DNA from 3 places in the Providencia alcalifaciens genome. Region 3 is predicted to be linked to each of the others. Evidence: predicted binding sites of a transcription regulator. Region 3 holds the regulator's gene; each other region holds the start of a gene.
What was found. Region 3 encodes ArgR, which controls arginine synthesis, uptake and breakdown. Its sites were predicted from a motif close to ANTGAATAAAAATACANT; they were not measured.

Region 1 (7,484 bases), 180 kb from region 3:
CAGGATTTTTCTTTTGCGGCATCAGCGATGAACCCGAAGTGACTTTATCTGAAAGCTCAACAAAACCAGCTTCGCCACTATTGAAGAAAATTAAATCTTCTGCAAAACGCGATAAGTGCACCATACCAATGCTTGCGTCGGATAAAAGCTCTAACACATGGTCTCTATCAGATACCGTATCTAAACTGTTACGGGTGGCGGATGAAAAACCTAACCATGATGCCAATTGCTCGCGGTCAATATCATATGCAGTACCCGCCAATGCCCCACAACCTAATGGGCTGACATCTAAACGTTTTAAAGTATCTTGCAAACGGCTTTCATCGCGAGATAGCATTTCACTATACGCTAAACACCAATGAGCGAATGTCACTGGCTGAGCACGTTGTAAGTGGGTATAGCCCGGCATCACTGCATCTTGGTTATTTTCAGCGGTGATAACCAACGCTTTTTGTAACTCAGTCACGGCATCTAATAACAGTGCTACTTGGTCTTTACACCACAGTTTTAAATCCGTCGCGACTTGGTCATTACGGCTACGGCCTGTATGCAATTTTTTTCCTAAATCACCGACTTTATCAATCAGTTTACCTTCAACCCAGCTATGGATATCTTCGGCGTCACTTTGCAAGATAATTTCAGGATCGGCTTGCACTTCCGCCAATAGCGCATGGAGTGCTTGCTCGAGAGACTTTTGCTCGCTATCAGACAGCACGCCCACCGTGACCAATGCTTTTGACCATGCCACAGAGCCAAGAATATCCTGCTCAGCTAAGCGATAATCAAAACGCAGTGAATCATTGAACTGTTTAAACCGTTGATCTGCCTGCTGACTAAAACGTCCACCCCAAAGTGCCATAACGAGTCCCTACCTGATTGATAAAATAAGTGTCTGCCCGACAGCCCTATCTGGCTGTCGGGATCCTGCCGATAAAACTATTTTGCTTTATTCTGTTCTTTCAGTGCACGAATACGTGAAGAGAGTGAATAGAGGCGAATAAAACCACCAGCATGGCTGTGATCGTAAACATCATCTTCACCAAATGTTGCAAACTCTTCGGAGTACAGGCTCTTATCCGCTTTTTTCTGAATAGCTGTTACTTGCCCTTTATACAGTTTCAGAACCACTTCACCCGTCACATCCTGAGCCAGCGATTCTGCCGCCGCTTGCAGAGAATGACGAAGTGGTGCAAACCAACGGCCGTCATACACCACATAAGACATTTCCAGACCTAACTGCTCACGCCATTTGTAGCTATCGCGGTCTAACACTAATTGCTCAACACCACGTAGCGCTGCCATCATGATGGTGCCCCCTGGAGTTTCATAGCAACCACGGGATTTCATGCCCACCAAACGGTTTTCAACGATATCGATACGACCCACGCCATGTTTTGCACCCAGCGTATTTAATGTTTCTAAACAGCCCAATGGAGACAGCACTTTACCGTTTACAGAGACCACTTCGCCGTGTTTCACGCCAACAGTCACCAGCTCGGCTTCATCCGGTGCGTCTTTCGGGTCAACTGTCCATACCCAGCAATCTTGGTTAGCCGCATTCCATGTGCTTTCCAATACGCCGCCTTCGGTAGAGATATGCCATGCGTTTTCATCACGGCTATAGATTTTCTCTAAGCTAGCAGTCGTTGGAATATTGCGTTCTTTCAGATAATCCAGCAGGGCTTCACGGGAACGCAAATCCCACTCACGCCATGGCGCAACCACTTTCAGTTGTGGTGCTAATGCGGTGTAAGTGCTTTCGAAACGCACTTGGTCATTACCTTTACCGGTTGCACCGTGCGCGACGGCATCAGCACCAACTTTCAGTGCGATTTCAACTTGCGCTTTAGCGATAATTGGACGCGCCATCGACGTACCCAGTAAATAGCTGCCTTCATACAATGCACCGGTTTTCAGTACTGGGTAGATGTATTCCTTGATGAACTCTTCACGCAGGTCAACCACATAGCATTCAGAAGCGCCTGATTGCAGGGCTTTTTTCTCAACACCGACTAAGTCTTCTCTGTCTTGACCCACATCAGCAACGAATGCCACGACTTCACAGTCATCGTAGTTCTCTTTTAACCATGGAATGATAGCCGACGTGTCTAATCCACCGGAGTACGCTAATACAATCTTCTTAATGCCCTTTTTCATAAATTACCTATCCCAATTCTTTTAAAATAAATGTGTTTAAAATAAATGTATGGCTTGTCTGTTTGCTTGCTCAGCCCATCACTCAAGAAGCAAGAATTCGTGTACCAATCGCGGTGCCATTAAATAGTGATGGCAACTGTTCCGCATGACGCCAGCTCGCAATATCCACTGGGCGTTGCAATGTGGAAGCCGCGTCCAATGCCGCATTCACTTTGACTATCATTCCATCCGTGATGATGCCTTGGTCGATAAGTTTTTGGGCTTTGGCTGTCGTCATTTCATCAATCTTTTGACCTTTACCATCCAAAATACCGCTCACATCAGAAAGCAGGACTAAATCGGCATTCAGTGCTTGGGCAATCGCCGTAGCGGCTTGGTCTGCATTGACGTTCATCAGTTGCCCCTCTTCGGTGATCCCGATAGAGCTAATGATTGGCAAGTATCCCGCAGACAGTAATAGTTTCAGTAACTTCGCATCACCCGCTTTCGCGCTACCCACATGACCTAATTCATCATTAATTTGCGTAACCACTGCGCTGTGTCCATCCCCAAGGGATAAACCCACCGCTTGCAATTGATGTTTAATCGCCCATGCCAACAAGGTTTTATTCGCGGTTCCGGCTAGTGCACCCGTAATAATGTCAATTTGATCTGCTGGCGTGACGCGCAACCCTTGCTTTTTCACAACAGGTAATTGCAGTTTTTGCATTAATTCATCGACTAAACATCCGCCACCGTGAACAATCACCAGCTCACGTTGATGAGCCTGACGGTAGGTTTGGATCGCCGTAAATAATCTTTCTAGGGCTTCTTCGCTATCGAGTAGCACACCACCCAATTTAATGACTAAAGGTTGCATGGGGATTTATCCTTAATAAATTGCCATAAGAGCATTAAAGTAATGACTGCGTTTCGTTGAAACCAAACCGAATATTCATGCACTGAACGGCTTGCGCTGCGGCACCTTTTAATAGGTTATCTTCTGTTCCCACTAAAATCAGGTGCTCACCTTTCAATACAAAGCCGATATCACAAAATGGCGTGCCAACCACCGATTTCAGTGCAGGAACCCCTTTGTCATATAAACGGACTAACGGTTTGTTGTGATACGCATCTTTAAATGTTTGGCTAATTTGCTCCGCTGTAACGCCGGCTTTCACTTTGCAAGTGATGGTCGCCAGTATGCCCCGTGCAAAATTGCCTAAATGTGGCGTGAAAATCACGTCTCTACCTAGATGTGTCGCGATTTCAGGTTGATGACGGTGGGTGAAAATACCGTAAGGCTGTAAGCTCACTTCGCAAAAGCTGTTCGTCATGGAGGCTTTACGCCCTGCCCCTGAAACGCCACTGGTCGCATTAATCACTGGCCACATGTTTTCATCGAGTAAATCCGCTTCAATCAGCGGCTTTAATGAAAGTTGAGAAACCGTTGGATAACACCCCGGTACCGCAATCAGTTGAGCTTGACGGATTTTATCTGCCTGCCATTCCGCTAAACCGTAAACTGCTTGCATTAACCACTGGGTATTTGTATGTTCGAAGCCGTAGTATTGCGGATAAAACGCCGCATCTTGAACACGATAAGCGCCCGAAAGGTCAAACACCACGCAGCCCGCTTCAAGAAACTGGGGTGCGATGTCATGACTGACTTCATGGGCGGTCGCGAGGAAAACAACATCGACCCCTTTTGCTGCCTCAGCTACATCGGTAAGCGGCTGAACCGGAAGATCGATAATGCCTTTATACTGGGGATGTAAATCAGAAAAGTATTTACCCGCATCCGCACTTTGTGCGGAAACCATCAGCCCAGAAAGATGAATATCGGGATGACGTTGTAAGTAAGCGGCTAATTCTGCTCCAGTATAACCACTGGCCCCGATAATGAGTGTGTTCAACATGTGTTTTCTACCTTGTACTCGTGACCCAAACAGTTTAATGTGTATTTTTATTCAGATAAAGTGCATGAATATTGATACTATTATGGATAAAGGCTGTCAACAGTGAATATTAAATTACCTGCATTTATTGAGATTTATCGTCAATTAATCGCCACGCCGTCGATTAGTGCGACCGATTCGCAACTCGATCAGAGTAACCGAGCGCTGGTGGAGCTATTAGGTGGATGGTTAGAAACCTTAGGCTTTACTGTGAATATTCAACCGGTCCCTGATACCCGAGATAAATATAACCTGTTAGCCTCGATTGGCGAGGGTAACGGAGGGTTAATGCTATGCGGTCATACGGACACCGTGCCATTTGATGACGGACGCTGGAGCAAAGATCCGTTCAAGCTCACCGAACATAATGGCAAGCTGTATGGGCTAGGCACCGCCGATATGAAAGGCTTTTTTGCCTTTATTATTGATGCATTACGTGATGTTGACCTCAGCACCTTAAAGCGTCCTTTGCATATTCTCGCCACGGCAGATGAAGAAACCTCGATGGCTGGCGCTCGCTTTTTTGCCGCCAGCACGCAATTACGCCCTGATTTCGCTATCATCGGTGAACCGACGTCATTACAGCCTATTCGCGCACATAAAGGGCATCTTTCCAATGCAATTCGCATTACAGGTCAATCTGGGCATTCCAGTGATCCAGATAGAGGCGTTAATGCCATTGAATTAATGCATGAATCTATCTCTCACTTAATGACCTTAAGAAATACATTGAAAGAGCGCTATAACAACCCTGCGTTTGTGATCCCTTATCCCACCATGAACTTCGGTCATATTCATGGTGGTGATGCAGCAAACCGAATTTGTGGTTGCTGTGAATTACATATGGATATTCGCCCACTACCAGGTTTAACGTTGAAAGATCTGGATGAACTGCTCAATGAAACTCTCGAACCCGTTCGTGCAAAATGGCCGGGGCGCTTAGCCATTGAAGAGATGCACCCACCGATCCCCGGCTATGAATGCCCGACAGATCATAAAATGGTGGCGGTCATTGAGCAGTTATTAGGTAAAAAAGCGGAAACCGTGAACTACTGTACGGAAGCGCCATTTATCCAAGAACTTTGCCCAACACTGGTGCTGGGTCCCGGCTCAATTGAACAAGCGCACCAGCCTGATGAGTTCATCGACATGAGCTTTATTGAACCAACCCGCCAGCTAATCAGCCAAATGGTCGAACACTTCTGTTTTACTGAATAGTGTTTTACTGAATAATGTTGTTCCACATGCGGAGTCACTCGGCTCCGCATTTCCCTATCATGAATTTTTCTCTTGTTGCGTCTGAAAAAACATCAATTCCAAATTTGATTTAGGAGTTGACTCTCACTCAATATCGCGTAATCTCTATTTAGACGTCTAAACGTATAGAAGTATAAACAGATGCATATAATCGAATAACGAAAATAGTCATTAAATAATGAGTTTCTTGAGGCGAGGTCACAGGGTATGAGTTTCTTTCACGCAAATCAGCGCGAGGCGTTGAACCAAAATTTAGCTGAATTAGATGGGCAGATTAATGTCTCATTTGAATTTTTCCCACCTCGCTCAGCAGAAATGGAACAAACATTGTGGAAGTCTATCGATAGGCTCAAGGTCTTAAAACCAAATTTTGTCTCTGTCACCTACGGCGCTAACTCCGGTGAGCGAGATAGAACCCATAGCATCATTAAAGATATCAAAGATAAGACAGGATTAGTGGCCGCACCGCACTTAACGTGTATTGATGCCAGCCCTGATGAGCTAAAAACCATCGCTCGAGACTATTGGAATAACGGTATTCGCCATATTGTAGCACTACGAGGAGACCTTCCTGATAACAGCCGTAAGCCCGATATGTACGCTGAGCACTTGGTTGAGTTACTGAAAACTGAAGCTGACTTTGATATTTCCGTCGCCGCTTACCCCGAAGTACACCCTGAAGCCAAAAGTGCTCAGGCAGACTTAATCAATTTGAAGAAAAAGATTGAAGCCGGAGCCAACCGAGCTATAACCCAATTTTTCTTCGATGTCGAAAGCTATCTACGTTTTCGTGACCGCTGCGTAGCAACAGGCATTGACGTGGAAATCGTACCGGGAATTTTGCCTGTCTCTAACTTCCGCCAGCTAGAGCGTTTTGCCAAGCTCACCAATGTGCGTATCCCTAGCTGGATGAATAGAATGTACGAAGGCTTAGATGATGACCCTGAAAGCCGCAATCTTGTTGGTGCGTCAATAGCTATGGACATGGTGAAAATTTTAAGTCGTGAAGGCGTAAAAGATTTCCATTTTTACACCTTAAACCGCTCTGAATTGACTTACGCCATTTGCCATACATTGGGCGTTAGGCCGCAATAGCCACTTTATTACATATCACTTATCGGGTTAATTCATTTATCGTGAATTAACCCAGTAATATTCGCCTTCCCTCTATTCTATTTATCGCCATTCTCTATAATTAATGCAAACCAAAACCAGTCATTATTAGACTAGATATTAAATGTATTGCAGAAATAATTTCTTAAACATATCCAAATATAATAAAAACACAGTAAATATTTAATTAAAAAACTGAAATTAGATCAATCCAAAAAAAATAGTCTTTTATTGATGTGATGATTAATATCATTAAAAATCACATAAAACGCTATTTTATCCTTATTCACCACGATTTCCCTAACAATGGAAATATTGTTTTTCAATAGCTTACATACCCAGCAAAAACACATACACCATTGATGCAACTCATTTTTTTACATTGAATGACTTAGTGAAAACCCAGATTAACAATGTTATTGATTTGTTATACCTGATTAACTTCAAATTTAAATCATATTTACCATGAAAACAAATAATCAAAATAACCACTATTAAAATAAGACTTTCTTTTAAAGAACTTTATTCCAATTTATTTTTATGCTTATATGAAAATATAAGATTATTGATCCTTCCTAGTAATAACATCTCAATTATTGAGGAGATTCGTTGTATGAATAATAAATCAGTATCTTCAAAATATAGTGAATTAGATGATGTCTATGCTTCATTTGATTTATCCCAATCCTTACCAAAAACGAAATTCCCAATCAAAGAAAGCGACCCGAGAAATGTATTTAGCGCAGTACGTGATGAGCTAATGCTAGATGGTAATTCCCGACAAAACTTAGCGACATTTTGCCAAACATGGGTAGATGACGAAATTCGCAGTTTGATGGATCTCTCTATCGACAAAAACATGATTGATAAAGACGAATATCCGCAAACCGCTGAAATTGAAAACCGCTGCGTGCATATGCTCGCTGATTTATGGCACTCTCCTGACGCACTCAATACATTAGGCTGCTCAACTATTGGCTCTTCAGAAGCCGCAATGTTAGGGGGACTAGCGTTAAAATG
Region 2 (7,484 bases), 520 kb from region 3:
TACAAGAAAACCTACTGAGCCCCCACCAGTTTCCTAAAGGTGCTGCCCCCGGTACATTTTTACATGGTTTGATGGAAGAAATTGATTTTTTAGGTGATATTTCATCAGAATGGTTAGAAGAAAAACTGCAAATAGCAGGCTTTGATACTCAATGGGTTACTATGTTACAAGGCTGGTTGAATGCCATTCTTAATGTACCATTAGCCGATGATGGGCTCTGTTTGTCGGCTATTCCAGCTCAAGATAGACTGGATGAAATGCAGTTCTATTTACCGATTGATAGCTTGCTCAATGCAAAAGATGTTGACCGCGTTACTCACAAGTATGACCCCCTATCAAAACATTGTCCTCCGCTTAATTTTGAGCAGGTACAAGGTATTTTAAAAGGCTTTATCGACTTAACCTTCTGTTGGAAAGGACGGTTTTATTTATTGGATTATAAGTCCAACTATTTAGGTGAAGATGCCTCTTATTATACTCAAGAGGCGATGGCAGAAGCGATGATTGACCATCGATATGATCTGCAATATCAGCTTTATTCGCTGGCATTACACCGTTTTTTACAACAAAGGATGCCACATTACGATTATGAGACCCATTTTGGCGGCGTTTATTATCTGTTTTTACGGGGAACGGAACGCATAGATTCTCAAAATGGCATCTTCTTTTATCGGCCAACAATTGAATTTATCAGTGAGTTTGATGCGCTATTTCATGATGCTCAATTTAAGGAGCCACAATGATGAAAGCGTTATTTAATCAAGCTATTGAAGAACGTATATTTACGCCTCTTGATGTGCAATTTGCCTATAACATTGCGAATGAAGATAACTCGATTTTATTGTTAGTGGCGGCACTGCTTAGTGCAGAAACCATGTCTGGGCATGTCTGTCTAGCATTGGATGATATTCGCCCAGACGTGTTATTTATGGGAAGACATCCTGAATTTACAGCGCAATTATGGCACATGATTGGGGAGCCAAATCAAGCCGCTATCAGAGCTGCATTATTATCGAGCGAATCAGTGTGTGAAGTAGGGGAAGAGTTTGTTGCTCCATTGCTGCTATCAGGTGATTTCCTTTATTTTCAGCGTATGTGGCAATACGAGCAGTGCGTAGCTCACTTCTTTTCAGAGACTGAATTAGCCGATGTTAATAATACTAAAACGGTTAATAATGCTAAAATTCAGCCGATTTTAACGGAGCTATTCCCTGAATCAGCGCAGATAGATTGGCAGAAAATAGCTGCCGCTGTTGCCTTAACGAGCCGAGTCTCGGTTATTTCAGGGGGGCCTGGAACGGGTAAAACGACGACGGTAGCGAAAATTTTAGCTGCGCTGATTAAGTTAGGCCATCAACAGCAACATCGTTTGCGTATTGAATTAGCCGCCCCAACAGGTAAAGCCGCCGCTCGTTTAACAGAGTCATTGGGTTATGCGATGAAACAGCTCCCATTAAATGATGATGAGCGTGAATTACTCCCCACTCAAGCCAAAACATTACATCGACTATTGGGCGCTCAGCCTGAAAGCCAGCAGTTTCGTTATCATCGTGATAACCCGCTTGCGCTCGATATCTTGATTGTTGATGAAGCCTCAATGGTAGATTTACCCATGATGGGTAAGCTCATTGAAGCACTGCCTGATTCAGCCAAATTGATATTTTTAGGCGATAAAGATCAGCTCGCGTCTGTTGAAGCGGGGGCTGTTTTAGGGGATATCTGCCGTTTTGCGAACAAAGGCTATAGCCCTGAGCGAGCAGCTCAGCTGGAGCTATTGGCAGGATGCTCATTAAGTGAATTTACTTCAAATAAAGGGCCTGCTATCCGTGATAGCTTATGTCTATTAAGACACAGTTATCGTTTTTCTGCCAATTCAGGAATTGGTCAGCTGGCTTTCGCTGTCAATGCCGGAAATGTGATGCGGGTGGATGATATTCTTGCGCAGAGTTTCACGGATATTCATAACTATATTCCTAGCACTATCTCTAGCAATAACTTAGATAATGAAAGCGATGCCGAAGCCGAAATTAGCGAAAGTTACGCTAACATGTTATTAGATGCGGTCGGGTTCTATCAGCACTATTTATTAGCCGTTAAAGCGGGAGAAAAACCTGCTGATGTCCTACATAAATTTAATCAATACCGTCTACTTGCCGCATTGAGGGAAGGGGCTTACGGGGTTTCAGGTCTAAATGATAAACTTGAAAAATTACTCCATCGCCAAGGGTTAATTACAAAACCGTATAACTTGCAGCATAAGCATTATGTTGGAAGGCCAATCATGATCAGTCGCAATGACAGTGCGCTAGGTCTCTTTAATGGCGATATTGGCATTATCTTGTTAGATGAAGAGCGGCAGATGAGAGCCTACTTCCAGTTTCCTGATGGTACGATCCGCGGGATCCAACCAAATCGACTACCAACACATGAAACGGCATATGTGATGACTGTTCATAAATCTCAAGGTTCGGAGTTTGCTCATACCGCCTTGGTGTTACCTTATGTATATTCACCCGTGATCACCCGTGAGCTCGTCTATACCGCGATGACACGAGCTAAGAACGAACTTTCATTGTATGGCAGTAAAAAAGTGTTACGCCGTGCGATAGAAACCCCCACTAAACGTCGTAGTGGTTTAGCACTACAGTTTGAAAAGTTAAATTAATTCCTAGACATTTAAGGTACCAATATGGAAAACCAGCAACAAATGACCGCCGTGACAGTAACATTGAATGCTAAAATTGATCCTGCTCGCCGTGCAGATTTGGAAGATGCATTTGATGAAGCCATGGAGAAATTAGGTAAAGAAGGGCAAATCCAAATCAGTGGTGGTGGTACCCAATTAGGTGAAAATGGCGAAGTTGCTGAGTGTGATATTGAATTGGCACTAAGCGATGCAAGTGATGAGAATATCAGCCTAATTATTCAAATGTTTTCGGCGATGTTAGCCCCTAAAGGCTCTCGTTTAACTATTCATGGTGAAGACGTTAAAATTGATTTTGGGGCGGATGAAGGGCTGGCGATTTATTTCAATGGCACAGATTTAGCTGATGAAGTCTATGAAAATAATGATATTAACGATCTTTTTGATCAGCTTGATGAAGCGGTCGAAGATATCGGTGGGATCCACAGTGTTTGGGATGGCCCAACAGAAACTGCATTCTATTTTTACGGAAGCTCTTTTGCTGAAATGGAAGCGATTTTACGCCCACTATTAGAGCAAAACCCTCTGTGCGAAAAATGCCGAGTGGTGCAAATCGCTTAACTTAATATTAAGCCGCATTAAAGTAAAACCCAGAATATTACTTGAATATCTGGGTCTATGGGCGCTCGTTAGGTCTTGTGGTGAACTAATTTGTTTGCCAACTTTCAGGGCGATTTCAAGCAGCTTGGCTTTTAATATCCAGCATTAAGATTTTCGATTTACGCTGATAGTTATAAAGTGCCTGCTTTTTGACAGGAAGCATCTCAATTTCGGCTGGAATAAAACCACGTTCTTGGAACCAATGAATGCTCCGTGTGGTTAAGACAAACAGTTTATCGAGCTCTAGTTGCTTAGCTTGCACCATAACCCGCTGTAGGAGCTCTTCGCCCCGAGAGGAGCTACGATAATCAGGGTGAACTGCTACACAAGCCATTTCTCCTAGTTTCTCTTCGGGATATGGGTAAAGTGCTGCGCAGGCGATCACCAAATTATCGCGTTCAATAATCGTGAACTTATCGATCTCCATTTCGAGTTGTTCCCGTGAGCGTCTAACCAGAATACCTTGTTGCTCAAGGGGTCTGATTAGCTCTAAAATCCCACCAATATCATTGATATTCGCGCGGCGAGTCTTTTCTGAGCTTTCCATGACTATCTGTGTACCGATACCATCACGGGAGAAGAGTTCTTGGATCAGCGAGCCATTTTCTTGATAGCTAAGTAGGTGGCTACGGCGTACACCTCGGCGACAGGCGGCAGCTGCACCACGCAAGAAACGAACTGTTCCAGAATAATAATCCCCTTCAGACTCTAATTCCTGGATCCGAGTTTCCGCCTCATTCGGGAAGAGCTCAGACAGAATATTACCGTCCTTATCAGCTACCCCTTGAGATGAGCAGAAACCAATCAGTTTTTCGGCTTTGATTTTAACGGCAAGCTGAGTTGCGATCTCTTCCGAGGTGAGGTTAAAGCTTTCACCTGTTACAGAAACCGCCACGGGACCAATTAAAACGATAGATCCATTATCGAGTTGAGCATTGATAGCATCTTCGTTGATGCGACGAATACGGCCGCTATGGCAATAATCAATTCCATCATCGATACCTAAAGGCTGTGCAATCACAAAATTACCACTCACGACGTTAATATGTGCCCCTTGTAATGGCGTATTGCCTAAACTCATCGATAAACGAGCTGTAATATCGAGCTGTAATGCTCCAGAAGCTTGCTTAACGTATTCAAGGGTATTCGCATCAGTGACACGGGTATGTTTATGATAAATGGCATCATAATTATGTTCAGCAAGGATCTCTTCAATTTGAGGTCGAGCGCCATAAACAACGACAATACGAATACCAAGGCTATGGAGTAATCCTATATCATTGACAATACTTGGAAAATTATCATGCGCAATTGCTTCGCCGCCAAGCATGATGATAAATGTCTTGCCACGGTGGGCGTTTATATAAGGTACCGAATGGCGAAATTCATCAACCAACTCGGTGCTGCGCTCTTTCATAACTACCCTCTTAATTGAATTTTTATTCGCAATAACTGTATTTTTATTCTTTTTGGCGGAAAATATCAAGTAAAAGTTAAGACAATAAAAGTAACAAATTTATTTTTAAGGTTTACATATCTCTAAATATAAATGGTTATAATCATAACAATACAATCTGCATATCAGATAATTGCCAATAAATGTTATTCGACAATTGAGCATCATTAACTATTTAAATTACGCAAGTATGGCGTTTATATTGCATTGAGTAGATGCGTGCTGGGATATAAATAGAATAGATTGGTAATGACAAAGGATGAAGAACTAGATAGAGTGCGAATTAGTCGCTAATATATTATCTCTTGTCTTAGATATTATTAAACTTTTCAGGATATAGATTCGGAATTATTGATGAGTCATCAAGACCACAGCCCATCAAAACGTCGCCTATTGCAAGGTGCGGCGGCGGTAATGCTATTAAGTGTCAGCCCATTCGGTTTTGCTGCCAGTAGTAGTATTGTTGCCGTTCGTATTTGGCCAGCCTCGAGTTATACCCGTATTACTCTAGAATCCAGCATTCCTTTAAAGTATCGCCAGTTTGTTTTAAACAATCCTGAGCGTATTGTTGTTGATTTAGAGGGTGTTCAATTAAATAACGTTCTTAAGAACATGGGAAGCCAAATTCAGTCTCGAGACCCTTACTTAAAATTAGTGAGAGTCGGGCAGTTTGATCCTAAAACGGTACGTTTGGTTTTTGAAGTTAAAAACAAAGTGTCTCCTCGATTCTTTACCCTTCCGCCAGTCGCTGAATTTAAACACCGCTTAGTCATGGATTTCTATCCAGGTAAAGGTGTTGAAACCAACGACGATCCATTATTGGCACTCCTTGAAGATTACAACAAAGGTGATTTAGAAGAGAGCATGCCAGTACAGGCGAAAAAACCGGGGAAAGCGGGTACCGATAGGCCAATTGTTATTATGATAGACCCAGGGCACGGTGGGGAAGACCCCGGTGCGATTGGTAAATATAAGACCCGTGAAAAAGATGTGGTTTTACAAATCGCTCGTCGCTTGAAAACGTTGATTGATAAAGATCCGAAAATGCGGGCATATATGACGCGTAATGAGGATGTCTTTATTCCGTTAAAAGTCCGTGTGGCGAAAGCAAGAAAAATGCAGGCAGATTTGTTTGTTTCTATTCATGCGGATGCATTTACCAACCGTTCAGCGAATGGTTCATCGGTCTTCGCACTGTCCACGAAAGGGGCAACCAGTAATACGGCGCGTTACTTAGCTCAAACGCAGAACGAAGCTGACTTAATTGGTGGGGTGAGTAAAAGCGGTGATGTGTATCTCGATCACACCATGTTAGATCTGGTGCAAACTGCAACGATCAATGACAGCTTGAAGTTTGGAGATGAAGTTTTAAAACGCATGGGCCGCGTTAACCGGCTACACAAAAACAGAGTGGACCAAGCGGGCTTTGCGGTACTGAAAGCCCCTGAAATTCCATCTATTTTGGTGGAGACCGCCTTTATCAGTAACTTAGAGGAAGAGCGTAAACTCAAAACCGCTAAGTTCCAACAGCAGATGGCTGAGTCGATTTTTGAAGGGATCAAAGCCTATTTCCGTAATGGCGGTGAGTTAGCTATCCGTAATTAATTGTGATATTTTGCGTGTCGAAGAAGGTGGCAAACAGCAATGTGAGTCGCCTTTTTTATTGGCTGAAATAGAGAAATTAAGTATCAGATTAAATATTGATATGGCTAAGGAAAATGAAGTAAAGGGTATATAAGAAAAGAAAAAAGAATTGGTTGCGGGGGCTGGATTTGAACCAACGACCTTCGGGTTATGAGCCCGACGAGCTACCATGCTGCTCCACCCCGCGACTGAAGAGGTTAAATATATCAGGAATTGGTTGCGGGAGCTGGATTTGAACCAACGACCTTCGGGTTATGAGCCCGACGAGCTACCATGCTGCTCCATCCCGCGCCTGAATATTTCACTACTTTGGGATACTACTTTGATTTTACTGCTTAAATTACTTTGACTGAATCAAGTTTGACTAAATCAAGAAATTGGTTGCGGGGGCTGGATTTGAACCAACGACCTTCGGGTTATGAGCCCGACGAGCTACCATGCTGCTCCACCCCGCGTCCGATAGCGGGCACTATACTCGGGATGAGATCTGATGCAAGTTTTTTCGTGTTTTTTTTTCATTTTTCATTAATTGGCGTTTGAAAATCGCACAAAATGTAGTTTTTTTGTTCTTTAAAGGTTTCTAACCCAAAAATAACCTCACTAAATATTTATAGCCGTTTCATTCTCAATTTGGGTTTGCTATTGTGCGCTTCATATTGGATATGAGTTAGGTGGTATAAAGATGAATTCATGGCAGAAAGGGTTAATTGCGGGCGTCTTCTTTTCTTTATTGGCTGGGTGTCAATCTCATCCAACAGATAAAGGACAACAATATAAAGACGGTAAATTGCACAGCGACTTGCAACAAGTTAATCAAATTAACGTACAAGGACGACCAATAAATGCGCCAGATTTCAATCGTCAAGTGACGGAAATTCAAAATTCATCACCACGCTTATTCAACAGCAATAATGAAACCTACCATGCAATAGAAAACTGGTTAATGGCAGGGGGCGATCCTGCTCAGTTATCACGTTTCAATTTGTCGGCTTTTCAAATGGAAGGGATGGACAATTACGGAAACGTCCAATTCACGGGGTACTACACTCCAGTAATTGAAGCTCGCCGCTCGCCGCAAGG
Region 3 (7,484 bases):
AGCGGAGGCGGAAAAAGGATCCGTCCAATGATCGCGATCCTCGCAGGACGATCTCTTGGCTATTCTGAACACAAACATATTCAAGTTGCTGCATTAATCGAATTCATCCATACCGCCACTTTATTACACGATGATGTGGTCGATGAATCTGATATGCGTCGTGGAAAACAGACTGCTAACGCAGTATTTGGTAATGCGGCAAGCGTATTAGTCGGTGACTTTATTTATACTCGATCCTTCCAAATGATGACGGATCTTGATTCGATGCGTGTTTTAAAACTGATGTCTGAAGCCACTAACGTGATCGCTGAAGGTGAAGTTTTACAATTAATGAACTGCAACGATCCTGACATTACTGAAGAGAGCTACATGCAAGTGATCTACAGTAAAACTGCGCGTCTATTTGAAGCGGCGTCTCACGCATCCGCTATTTTAGCCAATGCCACGCCTGAGCAAGAGAAAGCGCTGCAAGATTATGGTCGCTATATTGGGACAGCATTCCAGTTAGTCGACGATCTTCTGGATTATGATGCGGATAATACCCAGTTAGGTAAAAACACCGGTGATGATCTTGATGAAGGGAAACCAACGCTACCACTGTTACACGCAATGCAACATGGTAATGCAGAAGAGTCAGCGCTAATTAGGCAAGCGATTGAACAAGGAAATGGTCGCCATCTATTAGACACCGTCCTTGGCACAATGAAACGTTGCGGCTCATTAGAATACACTTACCAACGCGCACAAGAAGAATCTCAAAAGGCCATTGATGCTTTAAATGCCCTTGAAGACTCAGTGTATAAAGAAGCATTGATTGGTTTAGCGCACGTTGCTATTCAGCGCCATTCATAATCACCGTTAGAGCTCTAAATCAATATTGAAAAGGGTGAAAGCAATTTCACCCTTTTTCATGGTTATTCATCTTCGGATTCAGGCTCTATTTTTGCCAATAGCGATGATAACCCGTGACGCAAAATATATTTCACAAACATTTTGCGCTCATCTTCCGTCAGTTGGTAATAAGCCTCAGACCAAATTTGCAGCGCATCAATACGTTGAACTTGATACGGTGCCGATGGCTCATGGAGTGACAGCTGGCCTTGGATCTCACTCGGCAAGCTTTCCATATAGTATTCAACGGCTTTCCCTTGAACACCTCTTTTACGACGACTTTTCCAACCTTCCCTTCTCGCCATCAAGTTAATTCCCTGAGGTGAAGATGGAAGACCTTCTAATCCTGCTAATTCTTTCGCAGTGAACCACAATTTTTTCATAATATCACTTTTACGCTTAGCTTATATTTTGCAACCTGCTTTTGTCGCTATACCAAAGTTATTTTTCTAAAAATTTATTCGATTCAATACTGTATGTAATCTATGTATGGCTATTTTGATTAATAAGATGAATTAAAGCCAAAGCACCTTTACGCATAATAAACGATAAGATCTTCACCCGTTCATCTTGGGAAAGCTGGTTATAAGCTTCCTGCCAAATATGCGCATGTTCATCACGCTTGATTTGATAGCCTCCCGAAGTTTCATACATCACAGTGAACTCTTCGAGATCAATGGGAACCGAACTAATATGGTATTCCAATGCTTTTCCTTGAATACCTCTTCGTTTTCGACTCAACCACTTTTCTCGCCTCGCCATGGCATTAATACCTTGGGTACTTGTCGGAAGCCCCTGACGCCCAACGAGTTCTTTTGCTGTTAACCATTCCTTATTCATTATCGACGCTCCTTGTCATTATGATGACGACTTCGATTAACTATAAACTTTCTTTATTTTCTTAATCGTTTCAATATCCATTTTTAATATTTAAATATAATAGTTAATAAATTATATCGATATCGATGCTTTCTTCTGTATATCCACTTGTTATATCAATAACTTTGCATCAACTATTTTATATCGATGGATTTATAGTGCTGACTAAAAAATCCATTCTTTTCAAATAATTCAATACATTATTGAGAAATATAAATCTTCGCGATAAATAGAATAAATATAAGAAAATATAAAAAACAGAGAGCTAACTAAAATGAGTTAGTTTTATTTTCAAAGTGTTAGCTAAATTCACAATAATTATCTGAATCTTTCCGCTATTTTCATAAAAATAACGATAGTTTCATAAAAATGAATTTTTAGAAAAAACCAGAAATTATTATTGGAAAATTCTGTTATTTTATTTCCAATAACAGAATGATTGCACTGAATGTATCACAATACTCTGTTAGATGTACCACTAACTCTACATGATTCTGAGTAAAAAAAGGATTAAAAAATGATGTTACGGAAATCAAACTGGCACCCAGCAGATATCATTGCAGCTTTACGCAAACGTGGAACAACCCTCGCGGCGATTTCTCGTGAAGCAGGGCTGAGCTCATCAACACTTGCAAATGCGCTATCAAGACCTTGGCCTAAAGGTGAATGGATCATCGCAAACTTTTTAGGTATTCATCCATCAGAAATCTGGCCTAGCCGCTATTATGATCCAATGACGGGCGATTTATTAGAAAGAAAAGTTCGAGAAAAGCCAAAGAAAATCAAGGAGACAGAGAAATTAGAAAACAAGGAACTAGAAGAAGAAAAAGATCTAAAATCAGTCGCTATTTTTGATCAGAACTGAAAGACAAAACGCCTTATCATTTTCTTTAAAAACGGCAAGATTCATTCATTGCACCTTCAAGGGGATTCCCCTTATTTTTGATAAGGTAAAACTTATTGAGTATAAAAATAAAGGGCGGAATCGCATGAAAGCAACTCCGCCCTTATTTAAGCGCTAAATTTTAATTGGCATTAGCCATTAATGAATTTTTCACCTAACTCGATATCGCCTTTCAGCACATCTAACATGTCATTAAGTGCTTTTTTCTCAAAATCACTTAATTCACCGATTGGTAAATGTTTTTCGATACCATTTTTACCTAACACAACTGGTTGTGCGAAGAAACGAGCGTGTTGACCTTCACCTTCAGTGTATACACACTCAACCACGTTGCTTTCGCCTTGCAGACCACGGATCAGAGATAAGCCCAGACGTGCTGCCGCTTGGCCCATAGACAGTGTTGCAGATCCGCCACCCGCTTTAGCTTCAACCACTTCAGTACCTGCGTTTTGAATACGCTTAGTCAGTGCTGCGATTTCTTCATCAGTGAAGCTAACACCAGGAATTTGAGACAGTAATGGTAGGATTGTCACGCCTGAGTGACCACCAATAACTGGCACTTCAACTTCGTGAGTTTTCTTACCTTTTAATTCAGCAACGAAAGTATTTGAACGAATGATATCCAGTGTTGTTACACCAAACAGACGGTTTTTATCATACACGCCAGCTTTCTTCAGTACTTCGGCCGCGATAGCAACGGTGGTATTCACTGGGTTAGTGATAATACCGATCAGTGCTTTCGGGCAGGTAACCGCGATTTGTTGGACAAGGTTACGTACAATACCTGCGTTCACATTGAACAGGTCAGAGCGATCCATACCTGGCTTACGTGCAACGCCCGCAGAAATTAATACTACATCCGCACCTTTTAGTGCTGGGGTTGCATCTTCACCCGCAAAACCAACCACTTTAACGTCGGTAGGGATGTGGCTTAAGTCAGCGGCAACACCTGGAGTTACTGGCGCGATGTCGTAGAGGGAGAGTTCTGAACCTGCTGGGAGCTGGTTTTTGAGAAGAAGGGCTAGAGCCTGACCGATACCACCTGCTGCACCTAGGACTGCAACTTTCATTCTAAAACTCCTTAATTGTACTTTAAAATATATGAATTCATCTGACTACGCACTAAACACATTACTTATAAAAAACAATTCTTTAACAGTTAGAGAGAAGTGTTAACGCGAGATAAATCACCAACACAATAGCTCTATTCTAAACAAATTCCTTATCTGTTAATGAGATAACGGACACTTTTTTAACAAATAGTTTTTACTGCTATTGCATTTAACATTAAACCCAATTTTATTTGACGATTTGTTCAGCGCCGCTTGATTATTTAACAATTTTTTTACAGTAACTTATTGTTAAATCAATTCATTTTTAAGTTAAATTTCCAACCAACCATTTAAGATAAATCCCTTCTTATTACCAGAAAAGCCTTATCTAAAATCGCTCATTAAACACTCAAAAAATCAATTTTCTTGCATAAAAATGCACTTTTCAACATAATACAACTCAGTTTAATACCAAAAGATGGGTTAATTATGCGCACTATGTCGAAACAAGAAGACTTGGTAAAAGCCTTTAAGGCACTCCTTAAAGAAGAAAAATTCAGTTCACAAGCCGAAATTGTGATCGCTCTTCAAGAACAAGGCTTCGAAAACATTAATCAATCTAAAATTTCCAGAATGTTGACGAAGTTTGGTGCTGTACGTACCCGCAACGCAAAAATGGAAATGGTGTATTGCCTACCAACCGAGCCTGGTGTCCCTACTGCCACTAGCCCACTGAAGAACTTAGTTCTGGATGTTGATTACAACCACTCTATTGTTGTGATCCGTACCAGCCCAGGAGCAGCACAGTTAATTGCCCGCCTATTAGACTCCTTAGGCAAAGCTGAAGGCATCTTAGGCAGCATCGCTGGCGATGATACTATTTTCTCAACGCCAACCAACGATTTCACCACTCGTGAATTGTACGAAGCCATTTTGGTGCTTTTCGAACAAGAACTTTAGTCCTTTCGGAAAGTTTTAGATATCGAAAAAGAGGGAACCCAGTTCCCTCTTTGTATTTTTAACTCTATAGTGACGCGTCTTCCACTGATTCATATCGAGATAAGCCCGTGTTATTTGAGATCTTAAGGAATATCGTTCACTACGGTTTCCATTTTTTAGTGCCCTTTTTATTTGGCTATTTATTTTGGCGAAAAAATTGGAAGCTAGCTGGATTGTTAATGGTCTCTACGATGGCTATCGATCTCGATCACCTTCTTGCGGATCCTATTTTTGATCCTGATCGTTGCGGCGTAGGCTTTCATCCTATGCACACCATTTGGGCGGCCATCGCTTATGTCGTCTTATTCTTCTTCCCTTCATGGAAATTCAAAGCGATCGCCGTCGGCTGTCTGTTTCACTTATTCACAGACTCGGTGGATTGTTATCTTGGCAGCGTTAAAAAAGAGATGCAAGGCACGGTATTAAGCTGCTCCGGGCTACCAGAACGCGCAAACGTCGAACTTCCTCAGCAGCTATAACAAAAAAGCCCTAACTTAAGTTAGGGCTTTGATTCATGATAGCACTTATAGACTACTCGTCAGATTTAGCTTCGGCTTTATGTTTTAGGCCTGCCAGCAGTTTTTCATGAATACCACCAAAACCACCATTACTCATCACCAGAATATGGTCACCGGGCTGAGCCGTCTCCACCACCATATTGGCGAGCGTATCAATATCTGCGTGCCAGCGCGCAGGCTGCACACAATGCTCTGCAATTTCTGTGACCATCCACGGAATATTGCTAGGTTGGAATAAAAAGACTTCATCTGCGCGCCCTAAAGCGGGTGCGATATCATTTTTGCTGATCCCCATTTTCATGGTATTTGAACGAGGTTCCAGTACAGCAATAATGCGAGAAGTACCGCCAACTTTGCTACGTAATGCTTCTAACGTCGCTAAAATTGCCGTTGGATGATGAGCAAAGTCATCATAAACACTGACCTCGTTCTCAACACCTCGTAGTTCAAGACGGCGACGGGCGTTAATAAATTTATCCAATGCTAAACAAGCTTCTTTCGCAGGTACACCAACATGGTGTGCAGCAGCAATGGCCATCAAACCATTTTGGATATTGTGATTACCCACTTGAGACCAGTTCACTTCACCCACTTTTTCTTGTTGGTAATACACCTCAAACTGGCTGCCATCATGATTAAGTTTTACAGCATGCCATTCACCATTTTCTCCCACCAACTCTTGTTCACTCCAACACCCCATATTCATTACTTGCTTGAGGTTATTGTCGTTACTTGGCATAAAGATCTTGCCGCTACTTGGCACAATACGAACCAAGTGATGGAATTGCTTTTGAATCGCTTCGAGATTTTCAAAAATATCCGCGTGATCGAATTCGAGGTTATTCAAAATCAGCGTTTTAGGGCTGTAATGTACGAATTTAGATCGCTTATCAAAGAATGCGCAATCATACTCATCCGCTTCAATAACGAAGAAAGGGCTTTTACCAATCTGGGACGAAACATCAAAGTTCCCCGGAACACCGCCAATCAGAAAACCTGGTTCATAACCACAATCTTGCAGGATCCACGCCAGCATACCCGCCGTTGTGGTTTTGCCATGTGTCCCAGCAACAGCTAATACCCAGCGCTCAGGAAGGACATGGTCATGGAGCCATTGTGGCCCTGAGGTATAAGGTAAACCACGTTCTAATACGGCTTCAACACATGGGTTTCCACGGGTCATCGCATTCCCAATCACCACCATATCAGGGGTTGGCTCTAACTGCGCAGGATCGAATCCTTGAATTAGTTCAATGCCTTGTTTTTCAAGCAATGTACTCATCGGTGGGTAGACGTTTGCGTCGGACCCAGTCACTTTGTGTCCTAAAGAACGAGCTAAAATAGCTAAGCTGCCCATGAAGGTTCCGCATATGCCTAAAATATGTATGTGCATTCTTTTCCATCCAATAGCATGAGGTTTGTCACTATTCTACTCATCAATCACAGGTTTATAAATGTATTAGCCTATTAATCTTTTCTTTATTTAGATAAACTCTCCGCCCGAGGGTACAATAAAGACCCGCAAATTTCTGTCAATTTTATTCAGGACCTTCGTCATGAAAACATTAGGCGAATTCATCGTCGAAAAGCAACAAGATTTTCCTCATGCAACAGGTGAGCTGACTGCATTACTGTCAGCTATCAAACTGGGCGCTAAAATTATCCATCGTGATATTAACAAAGCTGGACTCGTTGACATTCTCGGCACAAGCGGTGTTTCGAATGTTCAAGGTGAAGTTCAGATGAAGCTTGACCTGTATGCAAACGAAAAACTGAAAGCGGCTTTGAAAGCGCGCGGAGAAGTCGCGGGTATCGCCTCAGAAGAAGAAGATGAAATCGTCATTTTCGAAGGTGATCGTGCAGAAAACGCGAAATATGTCGTTTTAATGGACCCTCTGGATGGTTCTTCGAACATCGATGTAAACGTTTCCGTTGGAACAATCTTCTCTATTTACCACCGTATTACCCCAATTGGTCAACCAGTTACAGAAGCTGACTTCTTACAACCAGGTAACCGCCAAGTTGCTGCGGGCTATGTGGTTTACGGTTCATCAACCATGCTGGTATACACCACTGGTTTCGGCGTTCATGCCTTCACCTACGATCCATCATTAGGTGTATTCTGTCTGTCTCATGAAGCAGTCATGTTCCCAGCAGAAGGTAAAATGTATTCCATTAACGAAGGTAACTACATCAAGTTCCCTATGGGCGTTAAGAAATACATCAAATATTGCCAAGAGC

Region 1: the regulator ArgR is predicted to act here: its motif matches at 4,094-4,111, upstream of argC (N-acetyl-gamma-glutamyl-phosphate reductase).
Region 2: the regulator ArgR is predicted to act here: its motif matches at 4,735-4,752, upstream of argA (amino-acid N-acetyltransferase).

Annotation. Positions count from the first base shown of each region.
Region 1 covers NZ_OU659204.1:3,800,918-3,808,401, forward strand. Annotated here, with positions in the region: gene argH (argininosuccinate lyase) at 1-859, opposite strand, end outside; gene LDO73_RS17405 (argininosuccinate synthase) at 937-2,157, opposite strand; gene argB (acetylglutamate kinase) at 2,240-3,016, opposite strand; gene argC (N-acetyl-gamma-glutamyl-phosphate reductase) at 3,051-4,055, opposite strand; gene argE (acetylornithine deacetylase) at 4,158-5,312, shown strand; gene metF (methylenetetrahydrofolate reductase) at 5,559-6,446, shown strand; gene LDO73_RS17430 (glutamate decarboxylase) at 7,078-7,484, shown strand, end outside.
Region 2 covers NZ_OU659204.1:3,110,580-3,118,063, reverse strand. Annotated here, with positions in the region: gene recB (exodeoxyribonuclease V subunit beta) at 1-743, shown strand, start outside; gene recD (exodeoxyribonuclease V subunit alpha) at 743-2,665, shown strand; gene LDO73_RS14200 (hypothetical protein) at 2,690-3,265, shown strand; gene argA (amino-acid N-acetyltransferase) at 3,381-4,721, opposite strand; gene amiC (N-acetylmuramoyl-L-alanine amidase AmiC) at 5,115-6,365, shown strand; tRNA gene LDO73_RS14185 (tRNA-Met) at 6,515-6,591, opposite strand; tRNA gene LDO73_RS14180 (tRNA-Met) at 6,619-6,695, opposite strand; tRNA gene LDO73_RS14175 (tRNA-Met) at 6,783-6,859, opposite strand; gene mltA (murein transglycosylase A) at 7,087-7,484, shown strand, end outside.
Region 3 covers NZ_OU659204.1:3,625,849-3,633,332, forward strand. Annotated here, with positions in the region: gene ispB (octaprenyl diphosphate synthase) at 1-852, shown strand, start outside; gene LDO73_RS16475 (DNA-binding protein) at 915-1,274, opposite strand; gene LDO73_RS16480 (DNA-binding protein) at 1,375-1,731, opposite strand; partial or broken gene LDO73_RS16485 (helix-turn-helix domain-containing protein) at 2,288-2,542, shown strand; gene mdh (malate dehydrogenase) at 2,806-3,744, opposite strand; gene argR (transcriptional regulator ArgR) at 4,216-4,686, shown strand; gene LDO73_RS16500 (DUF6122 family protein) at 4,794-5,204, shown strand; gene mpl (UDP-N-acetylmuramate:L-alanyl-gamma-D-glutamyl-meso-diaminopimelate ligase) at 5,257-6,636, opposite strand; gene fbp (class 1 fructose-bisphosphatase) at 6,800-7,484, shown strand, end outside.